Undibacterium sp. KW1: one gene and its partner. The protein of the gene in region 1 interacts with the protein of each later gene in a pairwise test. Links are inferred from orthologs where the notes say so. Each region holds a gene or a part of one and is shown on either strand. Other genes may lie near its edges. The genes, in order: aceE and nth.

Region 1 (9,375 bases):
AAGATCGCTGCGCGTGATGTTTTCAGGCGGCTTGATGATGACAGCGGGTATGCTGGCACAACCTGCATTTGCGCAGGATGACGCCAAGGTACAGCGGGTAGAGGTAACAGGCACCAGTATCAAACGTGCTGAAGCTGAAACTGCATCGCCGATACAAATCATCAGCCGTGCAGATATCGACAAGTCTGGTAAGACGACCGTTGCTGAATACCTGCAAACCCTGACTTCCGATGGCGCCGGTTCTTTGCCAACCAGCTTCGGTAATGGTTTTGCTGCCGGTTCCACAGCCATCTCTCTGCGTGGCCTGGGTGCCACTTCCACACTGGTATTGCTGAATGGCCGCCGCATGGCGCAGTTTGGCCGTGCTGATGATGGTCAAAAAGCATTTACAGATATCTCCACTATCCCTATGGAAGTGGTTGAACGTATCGAGATCCTGAAAGATGGTGCTTCTTCCATCTACGGTGCAGATGCGATTGCCGGTGTTGTTAATATTATCCTGAAAAAGAACTATGAAGGCATCACTGTCAGCGCGACTGCTGGTACTTCCGGTTCCCGCGATGCCAATCAGATCAAAGGCTCCATCACTGCCGGTTTTGGTAATCTGGACAAAGACAAATACAACATCATCCTCAATGCCGAGGCTTACAAATCCAATGAGTTGATGAACAGCCAGCGTAATGACCGCGACTGGATAGGTACAGGCGACTGGCGTCGCTGGGGTTACCCTATGGTGACTGTGGGCTCTTTCACTTCCGGTTATATCGCCGGCAATAACAGCGCGCAACCAAATCCTGCCGGTTCCTTGCGCGATCCTAAGACACTGAACTACGTATCCCTGCCAGGTTGCTCGACTTTGTCGGCAACAAAAAATCAGGACCCGAATGGTGGCTGTCTGTGGTACGCAGATCAGTTCCGTACCATGCTGCCACAAATCGACGGTGTGAACCTGTTTGCCCGTGGTACCTGGCAGTTGAATGATGATTTGCAGGCTTATGCTGAATTTGGTTATTCTCAGCGCAAGGCTGCGTTCACAGTAACGCCTCCTTCTACATCTGCCAACGTGTTCTTCCCTTCAAATCCTACCAATTTGAACGGTAACATCAACTACGGCAACACCATCCTGATGTCAGCTTCACATCCGCAAAATCCGTATGGTGCTGATGTCCGTCTGCGTTATTCCATGTTTGACGTCGGTGCGAACCGTCGTATTGCTGACAACTCCTTCTACCGCGCCGTTGCAGGTTTGAAAGGTACGATGGCTGGTTGGGATTTCGATACAGCTATTTTGCATTCTGAGTCCAAGCTGCATCTGGACTACACCAACACCATCAATATGGCGGTATTGAAGTCTGCTCTGGGCGATCCCAAGAGCCCATACTTCCCATATTACATAGGTACTCAGGCCAGTAAAAACAATCCGGCTTTGTATGCAGCCATGGTCAAGACAGCGACTATCGATGCACCTACCAAGATGGACATCATCGACTTCAAGGCTTCCCGTGAATTGTTCGCTTTGCCGGGCGGTATGATGGGTCTGGCGGTCGGTGCTGAATACCGCCGTGAATCCTATGACATGCCTTCCCTGGACGGCAGTAAAGACGGTTCCATCAATGCCAGCTATGTAGCGGCAAAGGGCGACGAGACAGTATCTGCGATCTATGCAGAGTTGCTGGCTCCGGTCATCAAGTCTCTGGAATTGTCCGGCGCTCTGCGTTACGACAAATATTCTCACTTCTCTTCTGTGACGCCAAAAGTTGGTGCCAAGTGGACACCAGTGAAGACATTTGCCCTGCGCGGTACTTATTCTGAAGGTTTCCGTGCACCAAGTGCTCCTGAATCCGGTACAGAAAGCTTCAGTGCAGGTACGGCTTCCGTTCGCGATCCGGTACGCTGCCCTAACGGCACACCATTGCCAGGCGCACAGGCTTCTGATTGCGCTGCGACTTTCACAGGCTTCAAAGTTGGCAACCCTAACCTGCAACCAGAAAAATCCAAAGGTTATACCTTGGGTATGGTCTGGGATCCATTGCCAGATACCAGCTTCGCGATTGACGCTTGGAAGATTCGCCGCAACAACGAAATCAATTCCATGTCCTTCCAGCAGGCAGCGGCCTTGCCAGGCGTATTGCGTCAGGATAACAACCTGACCATCAATGGCGTGGTGACACCAGGCACAGGTACCATCATCGGTGGCGCAGCTCCTTATGCCAACTCCAGCTACACTGAAGTCAAGGGTGTGGATCTGAACGCAAGACAGCGTTTCAACCTCGGCGAATACGGCAAACTGACTGCTGACGTCAACTGGACACACGTTAATTCCTGGTTGCGTGTCGATGGTACAGTGCAGCATCAATATGCCGGTACGCATGGTAACTGCGATACATCCAACTGCGCAGGTACACCAAAAGACAAAGTCAACTTTGTACTGGGTTGGGACAGAGGTCCATTGAACATCACTGGCGTGGTCAGCTATCGTGGTTCCATGAAAAATATCCCTGAAGAAGGCCAGCCTTGCGCCAACAAGTTTGCTGACGGCACTGAAGCGCCAGCAGGTTGCACACTGGCTTCCTTCACGACTCTGGATGTGTCTTTCCGCTACAAGGCAATGAAAAACCTGGAAGTCTTCGGTTCCATCGCCAACCTGTTTGACAAGGTTGCTCCACTGGATCCTCTGACTTACGGCGCAATGGGTTTCAACCCTATGGACGGCAGCGGCGCAATTGGCCGTTACTTCAAAGTTGGCCTGAAATATCAATTCAAATAATAAGTAGTTACGCTGATTAAGGCGATTCTAAGGGCGATGATTTATTCATCGCCCTTTTTTGTTGCCTTTAGAAAAGTTGTTGGCAAATTGCAATAACTTATCAGTGGATTGATGAAATGGCAAGTGCTGCAAGCAATAAGCATGCTCATCATGTATTTCAAGGATTTTGCACTGCACACCAAGCATCATGAGCCAAGTTTTAATAGATAGCTTATGAATAAAATAAAAGAATTTTTCAGTTTATTTGCTGCGTTGCGGTGTAAATTTCACATTATGAAATCATATATCGCTATTTGAAAAATTAAAAAGTCCTGTTAAAATACTTGCGAGAACAAAAAACTAGCCGTAATTTGTCGATTCGCCCCGCGCGTTTCACCCTAACGCGCACCAACAGGAGACCCCTTCTATGTCACCCCAGATAGACCAGGTGCTGGCCCAGGCCGTAAATGATCCCGATGTAGTTGAAACAAATGAGTGGCTGGATGCGCTTGAAGCAGTCATAGAGGCCGAAGGCCCTGAACGTGCGCATTATCTGATGGAGCGCATGGTTGACCTGGCGCGCCGCCGTGGTGCCCATATCCCGTTTTCCAGCAATACTGCTTACGTGAACACCATTCCGGCTGACCAGGGCGAGCATTGCCCGGGCAACCTGGAAATTGAAGAGCGTCTGCGCTCTTATATGCGCTGGAATGCGATGGCCATGGTGGTCAAGGCTAACCGCGTTGATGGCGACCTTGGTGGTCACCTGTCGAGCTTTGCCTCGCTGGCAAATATGCTGGGCATAGGCTTCAACCATTTCTGGCATGCGCCGACGGAAGATCACGGTGGCGACCTGTTGTATATCCAGGGCCATTCTTCTCCTGGTATCTATGCACGCGCCTTCCTCGAAGGCCGTCTGACTGAAGATCAATTGTTGCATTTCCGCCGTGAAGTCGATGGCAAGGGTCTGTCTTCTTACCCGCATCCAAAACTGATGCCAGACTTCTGGCAATTCCCTACGGTATCCATGGGGCTGGGCCCGTTGATGGCGATTTATCAGGCACGCTTCCTGAAGTATTTGCACGCTCGCGGTATTGCAGACACGGAGAAACGTAAAGTATGGGCATTCTGCGGTGATGGTGAGATGGATGAGCCAGAATCCATGGGCGCAATCGGCATGGCTGGTCGCGAACAGCTGGACAATCTGGTGATCGTCGTCAACTGTAACCTGCAACGTCTGGACGGCCCGGTACGTGGCAATGGCAAAATCATCCAGGAGCTGGAATCTGATTTCCGTGGTGCAGGCTGGAACGTCGTCAAAGTGATCTGGGGCAGCGGCTGGGATGAATTGCTTGCGAAAGACAAAGACGGCATCCTGCAAAAAGTGATGATGGAAACCGTTGATGGCGAATACCAGAACTACAAAGCCAAGGATGGTGCCTATGTACGCGCCAACTTCTTTGGCAAACATCCAAAATTGCTGGAAATGGTCAGCAAAATGTCGGATGACGACATCTGGCGTCTGACCCGTGGTGGCCATGACCCACACAAGATTTATGCAGCATTTAAAGTCGCCCAGGAAAACAAGGGCCAGCCTACCGTTATCCTGGCCAAGAGTATCAAGGGCTTCGGCTTTGGTAAATCCGGCGAAGCACGCAACACTGCGCACAACACCAAGAAGCTCGATGACGAAGCCATCAAGGCCATGCGTGACCGCTTCCAGTTGCCGATTGCTGATGCTGAATTGCCCGCAATCCCATTCTTCAAGCCGGCTGACGACACGCCAGAAATGCAATACCTGCATGCGCGTCGTAGAGAACTCGGTGGCTACCTGCCGCAACGTCGTCAAAAAGCCGACGAGGCTCTGGTGGTGCCAGACTTGACCGCCTTCCAGGCCATGCTGGAACCAACGGCAGAAGGTCGTGAAATTTCCACGACAGCCGCTTATGTCCGTATCCTGACCGCCTTGCTGCGCGACGCCAGCCTGGGGCCACGCGTCGTGCCTATCATGGTCGATGAATCCCGTACCTTTGGTATGGAAGGTCTGTTCCGCCAGATCGGTATTTTCAGCCAGGTAGGTCAATTGTATGAGCCTGTCGATAAAGACCAGGTCATGTACTACCGTGAAGACAAGGCTGGTCAGATTTTGCAAGAAGGTATCAATGAAGCCGGTGGTATGAGTTCATGGATCGCTGCGGCGACTTCCTACTCTACCAATAACCGCGTCATGATCCCGTTCTATACCTATTACTCGATGTTCGGCCTGCAGCGTATTGGTGATCTGGCCTGGGCTGCTGGCGACATGCGCGCACGCGGCTTCCTGCTGGGCGGTACAGCCGGTCGCACGACGTTGAATGGTGAAGGTTTGCAGCATGAAGATGGTCACAGCCATGTATTGGCGTCGACCATCCCTAACTGTATTCCTTACGACCCAACCTTCGCCCATGAAGTGGCAGTCATCATGCATGATGGCCTGCGTCGCATGGTGACTGATCAGGAAGATGTCTTCTACTACATCACCCTGATGAATGAAAACTATAGCCATCCAGGTTTGAAAGCAGGTCAGGAAGAGGGCATCATCAAGGGCCTGTACCAGTTGCAAAAATCTGAGCAGACCACCAAGCATCGCGTGCAACTGATGGGCTCAGGCACCATCTTGCGTGAGGTGATTGCCGGTGCTGAGTTGTTGCAAAACGACTGGGGTATTGCTGCCGATGTCTGGTCTGCGCCATCCTTCACTTTGCTGGCCCGTGACGGCCAGGATGCTGAACGCTGGAACATGCTGCACCCGACAGCAGAACCACGCGTGCCTTACATCGCACAGTGCCTGAAAGACACGGCTGGCCCTATCGTCGTGGCAACAGACTATATGCGCACCTTTGCTGAGCAGGTACGTGCCTTCATACCGAAAAATCGCAGCTACAAGGTGTTGGGTACAGACGGTTTTGGCCGTTCTGATTCCCGCGCCAAGCTGCGTGAATTCTTCGAGGTCAACCGTTACTTCGTGGTCATCGCTGCCTTGAAGACACTGGCTGATGAAGGTGCCTTGTCTGCATCCGTAGTGGCGCAGGCGATTGCCAAATACGGTATCAATGCAGATAAACCAAATCCGGTTACTGTGTAATTTTACGTCTGACACCCACTAACATTTCCTGCCACTTTCATTTTTAGAGAGGGGCAGGATGAGCGTGAAGACAGAGCATAAACCTGGCTTCACCCCAACCGCCCTGTGACAGCGCAGGGCGACAATGGAGAAAACTATGAGTAGCGTAGAAGTCAAAGTACCGGATATTGGTGATTTCAAGGAAGTTGAAGTCATTGAGCTGATGGTCAAAGTCGGCGACATCATCAAGGTCGATCAGTCACTGATCACCGTAGAATCAGATAAAGCCAGCATGGAAATTCCATCCAGCCATGCCGGTGTAGTCACAGAAATTAAAGTCAAGGTCGGCGACAAGGTTGCTGAAGGTTCTTTGCTGGTCGTGGTTGATGCTGCAGCAAGTGCAGCAGTAGCATCGGCGGCGGCACCTGCGCCTGCGGCTGCTCCGGCAGCAGTTCCTGCGCCAGTAGCGGCTCCAGCGCCAGCAACAGCAGCTCCCGCACCTGCTCCAGTCGCAGCAGCACCGGCTGCGCCTGCACCTGTAGCAACAGCCAGCGCAGGCAAAGCGCACGCCTCACCATCCATACGCAAGTTTGCGCGTGAACTCGGTGTGGACTTGAGTCGCGTTGCCGGTTCCGGCCAAAAAGGCCGTATCACGCAAGAAGACGTACAAAACTTCGTCAAGGGCATCATGGCGGGCAGCACTGCCGTTGCTGCGGTTTCTGCTCCGGCAAAAAATGGCAGTGGTGTCGGTCTCGATGTATTGCCATGGCCATCGCTGGACTTCAGCAAGTTTGGCGCGACCACGACATCGCCTTTGTCACGCATCAAAAAACTCAGTGGCCCGAACCTGCACCGCAACTGGGTCATGATCCCGCATGTTACGCAATTTGATGAAGCCGATATCAGCGACCTCGAAGAATTCCGCAAATCATCGAACGAAGCCCTGGTTAAATCCGGCGTCAAACTGACGATGCTGGCTTTTGTCATCAAGGCCAGCGTTGCCGCGCTCAAAAAATTCCCGGCATTTAATTCTTCGCTCGATGCGACAGGTGAAAACCTGATCCTCAAGCAGTATTACAACGTCGGCTTTGCTGCTGATACACCGAATGGCCTGGTCGTACCTGTCGTTAAAAACGCAGACCAAAAGACATTGTCGCAAATCGCTGTCGAAATGGGCGAGTTGTCTGCCCAGGCACGCGATGGCAAGCTGAAACCTGCTGACATGCAGGGCGCAACCTTCACCATATCTTCACTCGGTGGTATTGGTGGTACTGCGTTCACGCCTATCATCAATGCGCCTGAAGTGGCGATCCTGGGCTTGTCCAAATCCAGTATCAAACCAGTCTGGGATGGCAAGCAATTCCAGCCACGCCTGATGTTGCCGCTGTCGCTGTCGTATGACCACCGCGTCATTGACGGCGCCATGGCTGCCAAGTTCACCGCTTATCTGGCTGATGTCCTGGCTGATTTGCGTAAAACCCTGCTGTGAACGGAGACCAGACTATGAGCACTATCGAAGTCAAAGTACCCGATATCGGTGATTTCAAGGAAGTTGAAGTCATAGAATTGCTGGTCAAGGTGGGTGACACCATCAAGGTTGATCAATCACTGGTGACTGTCGAATCCGACAAGGCCAGCATGGAAATCCCGTCCAGCCACGCCGGTGTCATCAAGGAATTGAAAGTCAAGCTCGGTGACAAGATTGCTGAAGGCAGTCTGTTGCTGGTAATTGAAGCTGAGGGGGCTGCGGCAAGTGCAGCGCCTGCAGTTGCGGCAGCTCCCGCCGTTGCGGCTGCTCCAGCAGCGGCTCCTACTGTTGCCGCTGCCGCTCCTGTGGCAGCAGCGCCTGCCGGACCAGTTGGTATCGTCGAAGTCAAAGTCCCTGATATTGGTGATTTCAAGGAAGTGGAAGTCATTGAAGTCATGGTCAAGGTTGGCGACAGCATCAAGGTCGACCAGTCCCTGATTACCGTCGAATCGGACAAGGCCAGTATGGAAATTCCATCCAGCCATGCCGGTACGGTAAAAGAAATCAAGGTCAAGGTTGGTGACAAGGTTGCTGAAGGCAGTTTGCTGTTGCTGGTCGAAGCTGCAGGCCAGGCAGCGTCTGCTCCTGCTGCTGCCACCCCAACAGCAACTGCACCCGCTGTAGCACCTGTCGTTCCTGCGCCAGTTGCTTCTGGTTACACAGGCAAGGTCGATGTCGAATGCGACATGATGGTATTGGGCGCTGGCCCTGGCGGTTATTCTGCTGCCTTCCGTTCTGCCGATCTGGGCATGAATACAGTGTTGGTTGAGCGTTATTCCACGCTGGGTGGTGTCTGTCTGAATGTGGGTTGTATTCCATCCAAGGCACTGCTGCACGTGGCCGCCGTGATTGATGAAACTGCATCCATGGCAGCGCATGGCGTGACATTTGCCAAGCCGGAAATCGATATCGACAAACTGCGCGGCTACAAGGAAAGCGTCATCAAGAAAATGACAACTGGCCTGAGTGGCATGGCAAAAGCCCGCAAGGTCAATGTGGTGCAGGGCGTAGGTCAGTTCCTGAGTCCTAATCATATCGAAGTCACCGCGGCGGATGGCAGCAAAAAAACCGTACAGTTCAAGCAGGCGATTATTGCCGCTGGTTCTTCTGTCGTGAACCTGCCTTTCGTACCGGCTGACCCGCGCATTGTTGACAGCACAGGTGCGCTGGAATTGCGTCAGATACCAAAACGCATGCTGGTCATCGGCGGCGGCATCATCGGCCTGGAAATGGCGACCGTCTATTCCACCTTGGGTTCACGCATTGATGTCGTTGAAATGCTGGATGGCCTGATGCAGGGCGCAGATCGTGACATGGTCAAGGTATGGCAAAAATTCAATGAAAAACGTTTTGACAACATCATGTTGAAAACCAAAACGGTTGCTGTTGAAGCACTGCCAGAGGGCATCAAGGTCACATTCGAAGCCGCTGAGGCGGGTGGAACTGCACCTGCACCACAAGTCTATGATCTGGTACTGGTGGCAGTAGGCCGCAGCCCCAACGGCAAGAAGATTGCTGCCGACAAGGCGGGCGTGGCCGTGACTGACCGTGGCTTCATCACTGTCGACAAGCAAATGCGCACCAACGTGCCTCATATCTTTGCGATTGGTGACCTGGTTGGCCAACCCATGCTGGCACACAAGGCCGTACATGAAGCCCACGTTGCGGCAGAAGCAGCTTCCGGTGAAAAAGCCTACTTCGATGCCAGCGTGATTCCATCCGTTGCCTACACTGACCCTGAAGTCGCATGGGTAGGTATGACAGAAGACGAAGCCAAGGCCAAAGGCGTCAAGCTCGAAAAAGGTCATTTCCCATGGGCCGCGTCTGGCCGTGCAGTGGCCAATGGCCGTGATGAAGGCTTCACCAAGTTGCTGTTCGATGCAGAAACCAAACGCATCGTTGGTGGCGGTATCGTCGGCACGCATGCGGGTGACATGATAGGCGAGATCGCCCTGGCTATCGAGATGGGTGCTGATGCAGTTGATATCGGCAAGACCA
Region 2 (9,109 bases), 1.7 Mb from region 1 along the record:
AACAGCAAGTCAACCGCTTCGCCATCGTAATCGCGCAACAAGTTACAGCATTTTACAAGTAAATTTTGCATGAGCTCGTGATCGACAGGCACCAGTTCGGCAATCTTCGTATCCGCTTTACCTGAGGATTTTTCCAGCGCCAATACCTGATCTATCGCGTTGATGGTGGCCAACATTGTTTGTGCGCATTCATCGAGTACCGGTGCCAACTCTGCCAGACTGGCATTGTCATGCAGTTTCAATTCCAGCTCTGAAGCATAGGGCTGTATGGTTTTAGCGCCTATGAGACCAGCCACTCCCTTGAGGGTATGGGCCAGCCGTTCTGCCAGCAGATTATCGCCTGCCTCCAGTGCCTTGCGGATATGCTCGACGACATGACGCTGATCGTCACAGAACCGCGATAACAGCTCCATATAAAATGAGCGATTACCAAGAGTACGGCTCAAACCCTCCTCGACATCAATGCCATCAATCAACAGACTGTTGCTGATATCCTGTATCGGCATTTGCACATTATCAAAATTGCTGCCAGTTACATGCTCCGGGCACCAGTGCGAAATAGCGTGATACAACTCTTTGGGATTGATAGGCTTGGCGAGGTGAGCATTCATGCCGGAGGCAAAGCAGAGCTCACGCTCTTCTACCATCGCATGCGCTGTCATGGCGACGATGGGCAGGTCGTCAAAGCGGGCATCTGCGCGGATCAGACGGGTTGCCTCGTGCCCATCCATTTCTGGCATCTGCACATCCATGAACACCACGCCGTAAAACCCTGGATCTGCCCTGCGCACCATATCAATCGCGATTTTTCCATTACCGGCAATATCAACGGCAACACCAGCAGCCTCCATCAGTTCACGGGCGATTTGCTGATTGATCTCATTGTCCTCGACCAGCAATACGCGCAAATCGGCATATTTGGGCACCAGCACACCATGGCTGACAGGAATAGCGTAATTGGTACTGGAAAACAGCTCAACCAGGCAATCGACCAGGGTAGAGGCATTGACTGGCTTGGTCAGGAAGCCGTCAGGCAAGGCAATATCTTCACGGTAGCTGACTTCTTCACGGCCATGTGCACTGACCAACACCATCAGAGGCGTGGGTTGCAATGAACCATCGCGCTTGAGGTAGGTGATGAGCTCCAGTCCATCCATTTCCGGCATGCGCAGGTCTGTGAATATCACACCGTAGGGATAACTCAGACTACTTTCCCTGACTGCTTGCAAAGCGGCGGCACCGCTGTTTACAACATCAATATCGACCGGTAATTCAGAGAGTATCTCCTGCAAAATCTCGGCAGCGGCAGGATTATCATCCACGATGAGCAAACGCATGCCATTGATGGCACCAGGTATCACTTGACGCTGCACTACAGGCTGGGCTATGCCAAACCAGCCAGTGAAATACACGCAAGTACCGCGCCCCTTTTCGCTGCTCAGGGCAATTTCACCGCCCATCAACTCTACCATGCCCTTGGAAATTGACAGGCCCAAGCCTGTGCCACCAAACTTGCGTGTCGTTGATTCATCGGCCTGGCTGAAGGGGCGGAATAATTTATCTGACTGCTCTTCCGACATGCCTATGCCGGTATCGCGCACTTCAAACTTGAGTTTGACCTTGCCACCTGCCATTTCCAGCGTCTGGCAAGTCACATAGATTTCACCCTTCTCGGTAAATTTAATGGCATTGTTAATGAGATTGATCAGAACCTGCCCCAATCTCAAGGGATCGCCATTGAGGTAACGCGGTATGTCTGGGGGCGCACGAAACAGGAATTCCAGCCCCTTTTCATCGGCCTTATCGGTCGTCACTGCAGAAATATTATTGAGCACATCATCAAGATTGAAATCGACTTGCTCGATATTGAGCTTGCCTGCTTCTATCTTGGAAAAATCCAGGATATCGTTGATGATGCCCAATAAGGAAATACCCGCCTTGTGAATTTTCTCTACATAATCTTTTTGCTTGGAATTGAGCTCAGTCCTTAGCGCCAGGTGAGCCATGCCTATGATGGCATTCATGGGCGTGCGGATTTCATGGCTCATATTCGCCAGGAACATGGATTTGGCTTCCGTCGTCTCTTCTGCATGACGGCGCGCCATTTCGGCTTCCTTCAATTCATTTTGCATTTGCAGGGTTTGCAGACGTATCTGTTCAGCCATGCTTTCCTTGAGCTGGGATTCGAGCAGCTTTCTCTGAGTGATATCCGAGACAAAAGACAGGGTGGCCGGGCGGCCTTCCCAATCTATCATGACAGCAGATAATTCCACCCAGATGATGGAACGGCTTTGATTATTTTCTATGCGAAAATGATAGTACTGCTCAACGTCTTCACCACGCAGGCGGCGCGTATGGTGGTCAATCACCATGGGCCTGTCGTCAGGATAAATGGCGGTGATAAAAGACATCTGCGCCAGCTCGTCAGCCTTGTACCCGGTCAGGCTCTGTACGCGCGGATTGGCAAAAACGATGCGCCCGTCCTGCACAACCAGTATGCCCTCAGTCACGTTATTGATAAGTTGCCGGTAATGCTGCTCGGACTTGCTCAAATCCTCTTCGAGCTGGCGACGGGCCGAGATATCCATCACCACCCAGACTGTGCCATGAGTCAGGTTGGTTTTATCCACCGCGCGGCCCGAAAAATGCACCCAGAACAGCGTGCCATCACTGCGCCGCATTTTCAATTCAGTCTCGTAAGCTTCGCCCTTGAGCACCGATGCATTAACCTGCGCACCTGATTCCAGATAGGCTTCACGCGAAGCGTAGAAAGGCTCGAGCGAAGCACCGAGAACATTGTCGCGGTCAACACCGAAAATCTGGCACAAAGGTGTGTTCACCCATTGTACCCGCCCCTGGTTATTCAGGAAAACCATGCCGACGATGGAGTTTTCCAGGATGGTTTCGCGCTCGGCCAGCATACGCTTGAGCTCATCTTCCAACTGGCGGCGTTCCACCATGGCACGTTCAGCCATGCGGCGTGCCAGCTCGGCTTCCTTGAGCTCATTCCTGATGTGGAGTGTCTGCACATGAACACGGGTTGCCAGTCCCTGCGCCTTGGCAAACAGGTCGAGATAACGTTTTTGCTCGTTGTAAGCCTCTTTCCAATCCCCCATTTCGGTAAATATTTCGGACAATTCCTTGATTGCCCGCAGAGGCATGTAGATATAGCCGTTACCGCCGACCTCATCTACCGCACGGCGCAAATCACGTATGGCTTCTGGGTAGCGTTTATGGCTGCGGTGCAGATGACCACTGACCCACCAGCTATAGGGTTTCAAGTGTTTGTCTTCAAAACTGTCCAACAGGTTCATCGCTGTTTCACTGAGCTTGTCGGCTTCTTCAACCTGGCCACGCATGGCCAGCGTATAAGCAGCTACTGACAGGCAAAATGCGCGGCTGGAATTGTCTGCATTCTCACCACTCTTGATGCCGCCTATGTACGAGGCGATGGCCTGGTAGGCCTCTTCGTATTTATCCAGCGATACTTTGCATAGTGCCAGCATGGTGGATACAAAAGGTGCCAGCCAGCGCTCGCTGGAATTAACAGCAATATCTCTTGCCTCCTGCAGCAAGACTTCGGCATCTTCGGCATTGCCGCTGACGTAAAAAATTTCACCGAGGTTGGCCGTCACTTGTGCGACACGGTTAGGTATCTGCAAGGCCCGCGCATCATTCAATGCCGTATAGAAATGGCGTATGGCTTCTTCGGTATAGCCCAGCTCCTGAGACAGGATGCCCAGGGTGTTATAGACCATCACAGAAATCCGGCTTACCTTCATACGCAAGGCTGGCACGATGCGTGAATGACATAAGGCATACGCATCCTGCACTTGCCCCCGGCGGCGCCATACTGCAACAGTGCCAAACAGGGCAAATGCCATGCCCTCATGCTCATCTACTGATTCAAACAGCATTGCTGCACGGTCAAATACGGGGGCTGCCTGCTCCATGTGATCATCAAAATAATCAGCAAAGGCGTCTATCAGGTCTGCCGCTATCATGGCGGCCGGATTGGATTTACCTGGCTCTTGCTGGCGCATGGCAGTTGCCATCTTGCGTCCATCCGCCGGATTGTCGCGCATCAGGTCCAGTGCATCGAGACAGAGCTCGCGCCAGTGGATTTCTGCTAGAGAACTATCTTTACTCATTCTACTCAGCTCTTCAGAAAGAAATGATGCAATGAAAAATCAAATTGAATCTTGGCATTCCGCCCTTGGCTTGCCACACGGCCCAAGAAACATATACATGTATTTTTGCCAGCAGCTTTAACACTGCAATATTAATGCGAGTGACCTGTCTATGGATGAACATCGCCAGAAACTGTGTCATTTAACTGAATAAACAGGCAAATCAAACGATTTCAGGCTTCAGGAAAACAAAGGAAACAGCGAATTCTTGAAAAATAACTTAAATTTCAACATTTCCACAAGAAATCATTGCATATAAATCAATAATTTAACATTAATTCACACCAACAAGTTCTGCAAGTCTTTTGCTCAACCAAAAATTTTTAAAACTGGTTTATGATGCATTGCAACAGTCCGCAACAGTTTGATTAAGTGTTTTTTCTAAGCTTGTTTCGCCCTGTCTCATTTGGCCTTGACTATCCCGTTTTTGACCAGGTGAATGCGTGGTCCCCTATTTGAAAGATTCACTATGCTTTATCAATTTCATGAGCTCAATCGCGCCTTTTTGAATCCCCTGACTCAATGGGCAGAAGCATCTTCAAAACTGTTCACCAATCCAGTTTCGCCCCTGGCGCACACGCCATATTCGCAACGCATCGCTGCAGGCTATGAACTGCTGTTCCGCCTGGGCAAAGATTACGAAAAACCGGAATTCGGCATTACTGCGACCACCATAGACAAGCAGGAAGTAGAAATTGCGCAAAGCACGGCGGTCATCAAGCCCTTCTGCAAATTGCTGCACTTCAAAAAAGTCTTGAGTGACAAAGAGTTGGCAAAACTGAACCAGCCCAAAGTACTGCTGGTCGCCCCCCTGTCTGGTCACCATGCAACCTTGCTGCGCGATACCGTACGCGGCTTGTTGCCCAAGCATGATGTGTATATCACCGACTGGACAGATGCCCGGATGGTACCCTTGTCTGCTGGCCCCTTCCATCTGCACGATTACATTTATTACGTCCAGGATTTCATCCATTTCCTGGGGACAGGCACACACGTGATTTCCGTGTGTCAGCCAACTGTGCCAGTACTGGCAGCGATTTCCCTGATGGCGACGGCCAAAGATCCTTTGCTGCCTAAAACCATGACACTCATGGGTGGTCCTATAGATCCACGCAAATCGCCAACACAAGTCAACAACCTGGCGACGGAAAAGAAATTCTCCTGGTTTGAAAACACGGTGATCTACAGCGTACCTGCGAATTATCCAGGCTATGGCCGCAAGGTCTATCCAGGCTTCTTGCAGCACACCGGCTTTGTCGCCATGAACCCTGACCGCCATGCGCAAAGCCACTGGGACTTTTACCAGCACCTGATACAGGGTGATGATGAGTCCGCAGAACAGCATCGCAAGTTCTATGATGAATACAATGCGGTACTGGACATGCCGGCTGAGTACTACCTCGAAACCATCAAGTCCGTGTTCCAGGAATTCCGCCTGCCAACCGGCACCTGGGAAGTTGAAGGCAAACTGGTCAGACCGCAAGATATCAAAAATGTAGCCCTGTTCACGGTAGAAGGTGAACTCGATGATATCTCTGGCCCTGGCCAGACTCAGGCAGCACATGACCTGTGCAGCGGCATCCCTGCCAATATGAAGCAGGATTATGTGGCACCGGGTGCAGGCCATTACGGCATATTCTCGGGCCGTCGCTGGCGCGACATCATTTGCCCGAAAATCGGCGAGTTCATCAAGCAACACTCCTGATCCATACAGATCAAATCAGTGCAAACAAAAGCCACGACGTTCATGACCTCGTGGCTTTTTTGTTTGTGGGTGCTGATGTTTAGGGGGATAATCACAGATCCCTATTGTATTTTGTGATCACCGTGTCAGATTCTCTTGCAGATCAGCTTGAAAACGCCTTGCCGCAAACCCAGTGCACCAAGTGCGGCTACCCCGCTTGCCGCCCTTATGCAGAAGCCATGGCCAATGGCGCAGCCAGCTACAATCAATGTCCGCCAGGTGGCCAGGAAGGTGTAGTGCGGCTTGCCAGGATACTCGGCAAACCGGTTATTCCACTGGATATCAGTCACGGACTTGAACGCGAAAGACCGGTTGCCAAGATAGAAGAAGCCTATTGCATAGGCTGTACACTGTGCATACAAGCCTGCCCGGTCGATGCCATTATCGGCGCACCCAAGCAAATGCACAGCATCATAAGCGAACTGTGCACCGGCTGTGACCTCTGCGTTACCCCCTGCCCTGTCGATTGCATTAGCATGTTGCCCGTTACAACAGGACACACTGGCTGGGACGCCTGGAGTCAGAGTCAGGCAGACAAATCACGCCAACTCTATACTTTGCGCAATCAGCGTCTGATACGCGAAAAACAGGAGAACGATGAGCGCCTTGCAGCTAAGGCGGCGGCCAAACTCGTCGCACTGGAAGCAGAGCCAGCACTCAGCGCAGAAGAAATTGCCAGCAAAGAGCGCAAGAAAGCCATCATTGCGGCCGCCATAGAAAGAGCGCGTATCAAGAAACTGCAAACACAGTCAGAAGACCCAGCAAAAGGTGACAAGCAATGAATGCAGCAAAACGTCAGGCCATTTTTGAACGCTTGCGACAACAAAATCCACATCCGACTACCGAGCTCGAATACACCACGCCTTTCGAATTACTGATAGCAGTGCTGCTATCGGCACAGGCCACGGATGTGTCAGTCAATAAAGCTACCCGCCTGCTTTATCCAGTAGCAAACACGCCCAAGAAAATCCATGCCCTGGGCATTGATGGTCTGATCCCCCACATACAAACCATAGGTCTGTTCCGCACCAAGGCAAAAAATGTGATCGAAACTTGCCGCATCTTGATGGCTGAGCATGGCGGTGAAGTACCACGTCAGCGCGAAGCACTGGAAGCATTACCCGGCGTAGGCAGGAAAACTGCCAATGTAGTCATGAATACTGCTTTTGGCGAACCGACCATCGCAGTGGATACGCATATCTTCAGGGTATCGAACCGCACAGGCATTGCACCTGGCAAGAATGTTGATATCGTAGAACACAAACTCATGAAATTCGTGCCAGCAGAGTTCAAGCAAGATGCGCATCACTGGCTGATATTGCATGGCCGTTACACCTGCATAGCCAGAAAACCCAAGTGCTGGAACTGCATGATTGCAGACTTGTGTGAATTCAAGCAAAAAACGCCCTTGCCTGATTCAGTTTAAAAAGCATTCACGCAAGAACAAAAGCCTGCATTTTTGCAGGCTTTTGTTTTTTAACAGAGCATCAAGAGATTCAGACTATCTTGCACGCTTCATCAAAACTCAGACGCGGAGAACGTGGGAACAATTGCTGTGCATCGCCATAACCAAGATTGCAGATGAAATTGACTTTAACCGTCGTGCCGGCAAAAAAGGCGGCATTGAGCTTGTCTGCATCAAAACCCGACATAGGACCGCAATCCAGACCCACAGCGCGTGCGGCGAGCATGAAGTAAGCCCCCTGCAGCGATGAGTTACGGAAAGCCGTTGCATCGATGTTAGCCTGGTTACCAACGAACCATGAACGGGCATCTGCATGCGGGAATAATTGCGGCAGTTTTTCAAAAAACTCCATGTCCATGCCTATGATGGCCGTCACTGGTGCCGCTTTGGTTTTTTCAAAATTGCCCTGGGAAACACAGCCCAGTAATTTTTGTTTTTCAGCATCCGACCTGACAAATACGATACGGGCTGGCGAACAATTGGCAGAAGTGGAACCCCACTTCATCAGATCATATATTTTTTGCAATTGTGCATCGGTCACCGGCTTGTCCAGCCAGGCATTATGAGTACGTGCATTGGTAAACAGAGTGTCGAGAGCTTCTTTGGATAACATGGGCGTCCTTTCAAATAATCGGAGGATAATAACCCAAGTCGCCAAAAGCTTCAGCGCAGTAAAATAAAATACCTTTTACAATAGGCGCACTTTTTCATTTGGACCAGTTCATGTTCACCCCTAGCCAGCACGATGTACGCCGTTTTTTTTGTGAAACCTTCAGGAAAACCCGTGAGAACCTGGTGTTAACGCCAATAGAAATCATTGCCTCTGACTGGATCAGACAGCATCCTGAATACGACAATGAACTTGCAGATATAGAACAAGCCCTTGAAGCCAATTACAGCGTGGATCAAGGCCAGACCAATCCATTTCTGCACTTGTCCATGCATTTGTCGATAGCAGAGCAAATCTCGGTTGATCAACCGCCTGGCATCAAACAGGCGTTTCAGATCCTGGCCAGAAAGCATCAGTCTGAACACGAAGCCCACCATGAAATCATGGAGTGCCTGGGCGAAATGATATGGAATTCACAAAGGACAGGTTTGCCACCGGATGGCCAGGCGTACATAGAATCACTGAAGATGCGTTGCAGTTAAGCTGTTTACCTACTGTGCGCAAATTCATTTACGGCTAATCGAGCGAACACCCTAAGCCGCCCACCGCGCCGCTCATATGCATTTTAGATTCTGTCTGCACAAAGTAAAAAAGCGAGGCTGAGCCTCGCTTTTTTACGTAACCAACGATTATTTCAGTTGATCGTTCAAGAGTTGCAGGATCTTGTCTGCTACTGGTGAAGATTCAACCTTGCCATCGCTGCCATGTACGGATACCTGGCTGGTTTCGCCTGTGGTCGTGTTCTTGACCAGGATGCGGTATTTCTGCGCATTCTTGGCAGCATCGCTGGATGAACCAAACGAGAACAGACGGGAGAAGAAGCCTTCGCTGGCGCCTTTGGTCTTGGCATCGATGTCCTGATCAACATAACGGACAAAGTACAGGCCCTGGGAGCGGTCACGGTCTTCCACTGTGAAACCTATGCGGTCCAACGCCAGACCTACCCTGCGCCATGAGCGGTCAAATGCCTCATCCACTTCAACAAAAGTCTTGCCATCGACCTTCAGCAATTGCGAATGCGGCTTGCCTGTTGCAGCAGG

What was found.
Region 2: the proteins of aceE (region 1) and nth interact in binary tests that used the Escherichia coli proteins (3 or more experiments, as listed by UniProt). The link is inferred for Undibacterium sp. KW1 from one-to-one orthologs.

The regions. Positions count from the first base shown.
Region 1 is NZ_AP018439.1:1,470,219-1,479,593, forward strand. Bases 2,824-6,070 are described here. They hold aceE (pyruvate dehydrogenase (acetyl-transferring), homodimeric type), read left to right. Parts: upstream 2,824-3,173; coding sequence 3,174-5,870; downstream 5,871-6,070. Other genes in these bases: aceF (dihydrolipoyllysine-residue acetyltransferase), read left to right, coding at 5,995-6,070. Outside these bases: UNDKW_RS06525 (TonB-dependent receptor), read left to right, coding at 1-2,767; more of aceF, read left to right, coding at 6,071-7,338; lpdA (dihydrolipoyl dehydrogenase), read left to right, coding at 7,353-9,375. UniProt on the Escherichia coli protein: Component of the pyruvate dehydrogenase (PDH) complex, that catalyzes the overall conversion of pyruvate to acetyl-CoA and CO(2).
Region 2 is NZ_AP018439.1:3,156,231-3,165,339, forward strand. Bases 5,556-8,536 are described here. They hold nth (endonuclease III), read left to right. Parts: upstream 5,556-6,712; coding sequence 6,713-7,360; downstream 7,361-8,536. Other genes in these bases: UNDKW_RS14185 (polyhydroxyalkanoate depolymerase), read left to right, coding at 5,556-5,895; rsxB (electron transport complex subunit RsxB), read left to right, coding at 6,009-6,716; UNDKW_RS14200 (malonic semialdehyde reductase), read right to left, coding at 7,431-8,012; UNDKW_RS14205 (DUF1841 family protein), read left to right, coding at 8,123-8,536. In the rest of the region: UNDKW_RS14180 (response regulator), read right to left, coding at 1-4,151; more of UNDKW_RS14185, read left to right, coding at 4,660-5,555; more of UNDKW_RS14205, read left to right, coding at 8,537-8,551; outer membrane protein assembly factor BamC, read right to left, coding at 8,699-9,109. UniProt on the Escherichia coli protein: DNA repair enzyme that has both DNA N-glycosylase activity and AP-lyase activity. The DNA N-glycosylase activity releases various damaged pyrimidines from DNA by cleaving the N-glycosidic bond, leaving an AP (apurinic/apyrimidinic) site.